One region of the Paenibacillus sp. RC84 genome, then DNA from elsewhere that is predicted to be linked to it. Evidence: riboswitches for the same ligand, from Rfam matches in the RefSeq annotation. Region 1 holds a riboswitch; the other holds the start of a gene.
What was found. Region 1 has a riboswitch for cobalamin ahead of ABH899_RS13755 (class I SAM-dependent methyltransferase). Riboswitches for the same ligand answer to the same signal wherever they lie in the genome.
Positions count from the first base shown of each region.

Region 2: linked by a shared signal. The riboswitch ahead of ABH899_RS10625 (FecCD family ABC transporter permease) and the one ahead of ABH899_RS13755 (class I SAM-dependent methyltransferase) in region 1 are both predicted to bind cobalamin.

Region 1 covers NZ_JBGBYL010000005.1:247,241-251,127, forward strand. Annotated here, with positions in the region: gene ABH899_RS13750 (aminoglycoside phosphotransferase family protein) at 130-873, shown strand; cobalamin riboswitch at 1,211-1,420, shown strand; gene ABH899_RS13755 (class I SAM-dependent methyltransferase) at 1,650-2,540, shown strand; gene ABH899_RS13760 (permease) at 2,754-3,776, shown strand; gene ABH899_RS13765 (TIGR03943 family putative permease subunit) at 3,804-3,887, shown strand, end outside.
Region 2 covers NZ_JBGBYL010000004.1:35,658-39,544, forward strand. Annotated here, with positions in the region: gene pyk (pyruvate kinase) at 1-1, shown strand, start outside; gene ABH899_RS10620 (ATP-dependent DNA helicase) at 233-2,149, shown strand; cobalamin riboswitch at 2,253-2,454, shown strand; gene ABH899_RS10625 (FecCD family ABC transporter permease) at 2,553-3,734, shown strand; gene ABH899_RS10630 (ABC transporter ATP-binding protein) at 3,731-3,887, shown strand, end outside.

The DNA of each region.
Region 1 (3,887 bases):
AGACGGAAGTTCAAGTTTACAGAAAAGTTAACGGTGAATAGGTAAAGTTAATTGATAAATATTTAATACCTATCAGGGATGCGACAACGATGCTAAGATATTTTTAACCTTAACTAAGGAGCCCTCGGAGTGCCGAATAATAGCAGCCTTATTTCAAAAACCGTTTTAATAGCAGAAAAAGCCGGATTAAAGGACATTACTCCTCTCGAGCTTGGTAATGGCGGGAACCTGATCGTTCATTTGGCCCCGTATCCGATTGTGGCCCGGATAGCCACTGTGCTTTCAAAAAATCATGCAGATTACGCCTACAAGGTACTGGTGCGTGAATTAAGAGCCGCACGTCATCTCCAATCGAAGGGAGTGCCGGTACGCTTGCCAACGGACCGTACGGATGCAGGACCCTACGATATTGGCGGCACATGGATGACGTTTTGGAAGTATGTTCCCCCTACAGAACTGCGGCGCCCTTCGCCAAGCGAAGCAGTTGAACTGGTTAATAGACTTTCACTGGCATTGAAAGATTTTACCGACGAGATTCCTCTGCTTGGTGTTTGGGAGCGGACATGTCAATCGGCTTTTAGATTAATGAAGCATCCGGATCGGCGTATACAAAATTTGCTAAGTCTGTTCTTCGCGATGGATAGACAGATGCGTCTCGAAACAAGTTTGCTGCTACCGTCTCATGGAGATGCCCATTCAAGAAACTTATTACCGAGTCCGGAAGGCTGGATCTGGTCGGACTTTGAAGATTTATCCTGGATGCCCGCCTACTGGGATTTGGCTTCATATGTAGGCAATCTTGCATTATTCAACGGAATTCAGGAGCCAACCTTTCAGTATATCTGGAGTCAGATGAATAATCAGGCCGAATAAGCAAGCTTTTGGATTTGCCGTTACCGCACGCATACTGATGTCCACTTTAGGTAACTTGGATTTCGCACTTTCAGGCAGCGGAGATTTGGAATTCGCATATAAACAGCTTGGGCTGGCAAAAGAATTTATTCATCAAATCAACCTGATTATTGAAGGGAAATAGCGGAGTCATAAACCGTCGCGGCTCCACTTAATAGTCCGAAGTTTGGCGGGCCCGCCTTACCGGTACATCTGCTTGCCCGCACGCTTCGGTCATTTGCCAAAAAGCCGGATTTGGACTACTATTAACCGTGAAGTTGTTTGGCATGCACGTTTTTCTTAAGACAATGGATTATCAAACATTCTTTATTAAACAGGTTCCGGTTCTTTCTCCGGGGAGAGGGAACGGATTAAAAGGGAAGTTCGGTGCAATTCCGATACGGTCCCGCCACTGTAAGGGGAAAAGGGGGGAGAAGCCCCGGCCGAAGCGCATCACGTCACTGGTTAATCCGGGAAGGCGCGCATAGGGTTCCCGAGTCAGGAGACCTGCCTGTTTACCGGTAACTTCATTCCTACGCAGATAGGATGGCGTTGATGCGAATGTTCTCCCTAATCGTCCGGGTCCTGACCCGAGCGTATTCATGCGATGAACCCAAACATCCTGCCTCCGGCGGGATGTTTTTATTTGTTTCGGATCGATGGACTCCTCCGGCTTTACAGGTAAAATGAAGTCCGCCGCATTTTGATCGAAAGAAGTATGACTAACAAGATCTTCAAACCGTATGGGGAGGCAAACGATGTATTACGGAGTCAAACTAAATACGAATTACAAAACCCTCTGGCAGGAGGGGATGAAAGACTGGGACGGAAATCTTCCCGTACGGATGACCGATGACGTCAAGGAAGAAGGGTTCTGGAACGCTTTTATGAAAAAGAAAGAACAAGCCGGGGTGGATTCCTGGGTCGCCAACCTGCGCAAGGAGCTGATCGCTTTTATCGATCCCGGCGAGGATGTGCTGGAAATCGGTCCCGGCTGGGGAAACTATACGTTCGAAGCGGCCGAGAAAGCGGGTTCCCTCACCTGCGTCGACAGCTCCGAGAGCGTGCTTGCTTACCTGAAAGCCGCAGCGGAGCGGAAGGGCTGGAATCATTTAAACTTCGTACATGCCAAGTGGGAAGAACTTCCCAAGGTGGAGCGAGCCGACGTGGTATTCGGCGTCAATTGTTACTACCGGATGCAGGAAATCGACCGGGCGCTGCTGCACATCAACAACACGGCGAAGCGTCTTGGAATCGCGGGCATGGTTAGCGGTCCTGAAAGACCGCATTACAAAGACATTCAGGAGCAGCTGGGCTGCCGGATTAAATTTCAACGCCGAGATTACATCCATTTGCAGAATCTGCTTTATGAATTGGGAATCGATGCGAACTGTAAAATGGTCAACCTGCACAAAACGTATGCCTACGATACGGAGGAAGAGCTGCTCAAGGACAACCTGAGCGCGGTTTTGGACAAGGAATATGACCGCAGGAAGGCCATTGATCTCTTGTACTCTTATGTGCGTGAAGAAGACGGCAGGCTGATTTACCCGCACAATTTCAAAGCGGCTCTCCTTTACTGGAAGCCGGAAAAACGGCTGGAACCTGCGGACCTGCCTGCGGAAGTGAGACGGATCGTGCAGGTTTAAATCCGAGCCGTTGAAGTATTATCCCGGTAACGCGGTTTCGCGTGCCGGGATTTTTTTGGCTTCACGGACCGGACAAGGGAAGCTTGTCATAGATTCGGGCAGATTCGCATAGAGATGAAGAAGAGGATCGGGATAAGGGAGAAGTCTTTTTTGTTGAAAAACGTAATAATTACGATTAAAATAAAGATACTGTTTTACACAGGAGGGGAGAACGTGCATTTCAGCGGAGCAAGCAGAGGGATGAGAAAAAGACACCTGATTTATATCGCAGCGGGAAGTTTCCTGGTTATACTGGCTTGGCAAGCCGTACGGACAGGGAATGCGGCGTTGCCGGACCCTTCGGTCATCCGCCTGTTCAAGACGATGTTTATCGGCATCGTGCTCGAAGCGGTTCCTTTTATTATGCTCGGTGTGCTGCTTTCCTCGTTCATGCAGGTCTACATCCCGGAGACCTGGATCCGCAAAGCGATCCCCCGGAATCCTTTGCACGGATTCGTGTTCGCCTGTCTGCTGGGCATCCTGTTTCCGATTTGCGAGTGCGGCATGATCCCGGTCGTCCGGCGGCTGATCAACAAGGGAATGCCGCTGTACATAGGCGTAGTCGTCATTCTGGCGGGTCCCATCGTCAACCCGGTCGTCTATGCGGCGACATACACGGCGTTCCGGATGAATCCCGAAATGGTGTACGCCCGGATGGGACTGGCCCTTGGAGTTAGCGCGTTTATCGGCTTGTTCGTGTACGCGTTTATTAACAAAAATCCTCTGAAACACAGGCTGGACTCGCTGTACGCCGGGAACGGACAAGACTGCGCGCACGTGCAGGGCGGCGGCAAATTCGTTACGATGATGGGTCACGCGGGCGGGGAATTTTTCGATATGGGGAAATATCTCATTTTCGGCTCTCTCCTTACGGCCGTTATTCAGGCGTTTGTGCCGAGAGGCGATTTGTCGGCGCTGGGGGAGGGGGAGGTGCTTCCGCATCTGTTCATGATGGGATTTGCCTACATGTTGTCGCTCTGTTCCACCTCGGACGCCTTTGTCGCTTCTTCCTTTCTCCAGACGTTTTCCAAAGGCTCCCTGCTCACGTTCCTCGTTTTCGGGCCCATGCTCGATTTTAAAAGCACGCTGATGCTTCTGTCCGTCTTCAAAACGAAGTTTCTCCTGCTGCTGGCCGTTCTTATCACGGTGACCGTGTTTGCCGGTTCCGTAGTGGTCGAGCATCTTTATTTCAGGTAACCCTTTGAATTGGGGGAGGTGAACCGGGTGGAAGACAAGCGCGCTTACGCCTTCCATTATTTTATCCGGGCGGCGATTCTATGCGGGTTTTCGTTCTATATCGTTTATCTG
Region 2 (3,887 bases), on a different contig from region 1:
GAAGGAAAAGCCTCCCGGCGAAGGGGAGGTTTTTTTTGCTGCATAAACGGAATGTGTCATGCAATGCTTTTCCACCAAAAACTTCAATGACTGAACGATAGTGACTGAAACTTAGAATCCGCCTCCGGGCGGATTTTTATTTTGCGCTTCTAAGAAAAGGAGGATTCGCAGCGGGATCTTTTGCGGTATAATGGACAGATGTACGTAACGATGATGTGGAGGCACGGCCAGATTGAGAAATTATCCATTTGCATTTGATCCGACGAAACCATTTATTCAGCAGGCAAGCGACTGGATTGCCGACGTGTTTTACGAGCTTCTGCCGGAAGCCGGTTTTGAAGTGAGAGACGAACAAATTTATATGGCGTTTCAGCTGGAGAGGGCTTACCAGGAGAAACAGACCATCTTTGCGGAAGCGGGAGTGGGAACCGGGAAAACGCTGGTGTATCTGCTTTACGCTCTTACTTATGCGCGTTATACGAGAAAACCCGCGATTATCGCTTGTGCGGACGAGTCGCTGATCGAGCAGCTGGTCAAACCCGAAGGGGACATCGCCAAGCTCGCCCGGCATCTCGATCTGACGATTGACGCCCGGATGGGCAAGTCGCAGCATCAGTACATTTGCCTGAATAAACTGGACGACACCCGGGGCGGCGCTTTTGACGACGAGGAAGTTTTCAGCGAGATTTATCACGGCCTTCCTTCGTTCGTCCACTACCCGGACACGCTCCAGTCGTTCTATCCGTACGGCAACCGTAAGGAGTACCCCGAGCTGACGGACGAGCAGTGGGAACGTATCGGCTGGGACGTGTTCCAGGACTGCCTCGTCTGCAGCCAGCGGCATCGCTGCGGCCAGACGTTGTCGCGCGAGCATTACCGCAAGTCCGCCGACCTGATTATTTGTTCCCATGATTTCTACATGGAACACGTCTGGACCTACGAGGCCCGCAAACGGGAAGGTCAGCTTCCTCTTCTGCCGGACCACAGTTCCGTCGTATTCGACGAAGGGCATCTGCTTGAAACGGCTGCGCAAAACGCGCTCACCTACAAATTGAAGCATTCGGTATTCGAAAGCATCGTCATCCGGCTTCTGGAAGGCGAGGTCAGAGAAACGCTGGCCCTGGCCATCGAGGAGGCCATCGTCCAGAGTGAAACGCTGTTCCGCGTGCTGGACGAGAGCAGTTATTCCGTCCCGGCCTCGGAACGCAAGGAATTCGCCTGGAGCGAAGAATTGAAACGGGAAGTAAGCCGGTTCCGGCAGCTGATCGACGTGATTGAGGAAGAGCTTGTGTTCGAAAGCGGACTGTCCACACTGGACGATTACCAGCTCAAAATCGTCGAGGAACACCTGGAAATGATTCAGCTTGCTTTGAGCTTGTTCGATAAGCCGGGTCAGCTCATTTCATGGGTTACGGAGGATTCCAACGGAATCACCCTGGTCATCATGCCGAAAATGGTCAAGGAAATTTTAAGAGACCGCGTCTTTTCGAAAAAAATGCCGGTCGTGTTTTCTTCGGCGACCTTGTCCGTCAACGGCTCTTTCGACTATATGGCGGGCAGCCTGGGCATCGAAAGCTTCCTTTCGTTCTCCGTTCCCTCCCCTTACGATTACAGCGCCCAAATGAAGGCGAATCTGTATCCCGACAAGCCGGAAGAGGACAAGACCGGACGGGTTCTGGAACTGCTCAAGGAATCCGACGGGCGGGCGCTTATCCTGTTCCCGTCCCGCGAGGCGCTTGGCGATTTCAAACGGAACATGACACGGTATCCCGAGTACGCCGATTACCGGTTTTTGTTTGAAGGCTCGGCGGAAATCAGCCACCTCATCTCGTCGTTTCAGAACGACGAGGAAAGTGTCCTCTGTGCGGTAACGCTGTGGGAAGGACTGGATATTCCGGGACCGTCCTTGTCCCATGTAATCGTCTGGGAGCTTCCGTTTCCTCCGGACGATCCCGTCTTTGCGGCCAAGCGGAAAGATTCGGCTCAGCCGTACGAAGACGTGGATATGCCCTACATGCTGCTCCGCCTGAGGCAGGGCATCGGGCGCTTAATCCGGTCACGCGATGACCGGGGCATGGTGTCCGTTCTCGGTCATGATCTGGATAATCCTACGGTCAGAGAGCAGATCCAGGGCCTGCTTCCGGATTAAGCGGGATGTCAAATGTTGCCGATTCTTGACGTATCCGCTATGATAGACAAGATGCTTCCGGTTCACATTCCGTATTTCAAGTAAAATATAGGCCGGACGATGAATTGAATAAGTCGGTACAGGTGCTTGCCGTTGGAATCTTAACGCGGTACAGCTTAATAGGGAAGTCCGGTGCAAGACCGGCGCGGTCCCGCCACTGTAACAGAAGAGTCGCAGCAACCACAGTCACTGGTATCCATGCCGGGAAGACTGCTGCCGATGATGACGCTGATAGCCAGGAGACCTGCCTGTATCCGTAACACGAGCAACCTACGGGAGATAGGGAGGTGTTAGATGCGTTCCGTACTGAAATTACGAGCGTCTTTCCCTTTGTCTGCAAACGAAGGGGGAGGCGCTTTTTTGCATGGACAGCCCTAAAAATATCAACGGTCGAGGTGAGGACTTGCAATCGGTTTGCAATAAAGAAACGGTACGGGAGACCGGGGAGGCCAGGGGCGCCCGCTCCGCATCCGCAAAAAAATACGGGACGGCGCGCACTCTAACCGCTTTTCCGCTCTTGCTGGGCGGCTTGTCGCTTCTCCTTGTGATCTCCGTGACGATAGCCGTCATGCTCGGTTCCGTTCGGATCGAGCCCGTCACGGTCTGGAAGATCGCTCTATCTCACATGCCGGGAATCGGCAGCCTGGTCGAGCGGGATTGGACGAAAGCGCAGGAGCATATTATCTGGAACATCCGCTTTCCCCGCGTCCTGCTCGGTCTTGTCGTAGGAGCGGGCCTGTCCGCGGTCGGAGTGACGATCCAGGCGTTAATCCGCAATTCGCTCGGCGATCCTTACATACTCGGGGTATCGTCCGGCTCGTCGGTTGCGGCTACCCTTGTTCTGCTGTTCGGCGGCTTCTCGTTTCTCGGTGCTTACGCGCTGCCGGTTTCGGCCTTTATCGGTTCCCTCGTCGCGATGGCGCTTGTCTTTACCTTCGCCAAGGTAGGAGGCCGCATTTCGACCACCCGGCTGCTGCTTGCGGGAACAGCCGTTGCGAGCATGATGTCGGCGTTTACGAGCTTCATCGTCACGATGGCGCCGAATGCCCAAGGCATCCGCTCCGTCGTTTACTGGCTGATGGGCAGCCTGGCCGGCGCGAAGTGGGAATACCTCACCGCACCGGCTCTGATCGTGGTGTCCGGTATCGTTTTCCTGCTCTTTCAGCACCGGTCGTTGAACGCTCTTCTCGTGGGGGAAGGCGCAGCGGGAACGATGGGGGTCAATGTGCCGGCGTTCCGTACCTGTCTGGTGATCGTGACCGCGCTGATCACGGGAACGATCGTGTCCGTCAGCGGCTCAATCGGTTTTGTCGGCCTGATGATTCCCCATATCGTCCGGCTGGTGCTCGGCTCCGACCACCGCAAGGTGCTTCCGGTCAGCGTCCTTTTCGGGGCGGTCTACGTCATATGGGCCGACGTTCTGGCCAGGCTCGCGCTTGCGCCGGAAGAACTGCCGATCGGCATCGTCACCGCGATATGCGGAGGCCCGTTCTTCATCTGGCTGCTCCGCAGAAGTTCATACGCGTTCGGAGGTGCTTCTAAATGAACATGGAAGCGAATCATCTCACTTTGAGCATAGGCGCCAGGAAAATCCTCGACTCCGTAAACCTGGCCGTCCGCGAAGGCGAGTTTATCGGCCTGATCGGCCCGAACGGGAGCGGGAAATCGACCCTGCTCAAAACGGTCTACCGCGAGCTTA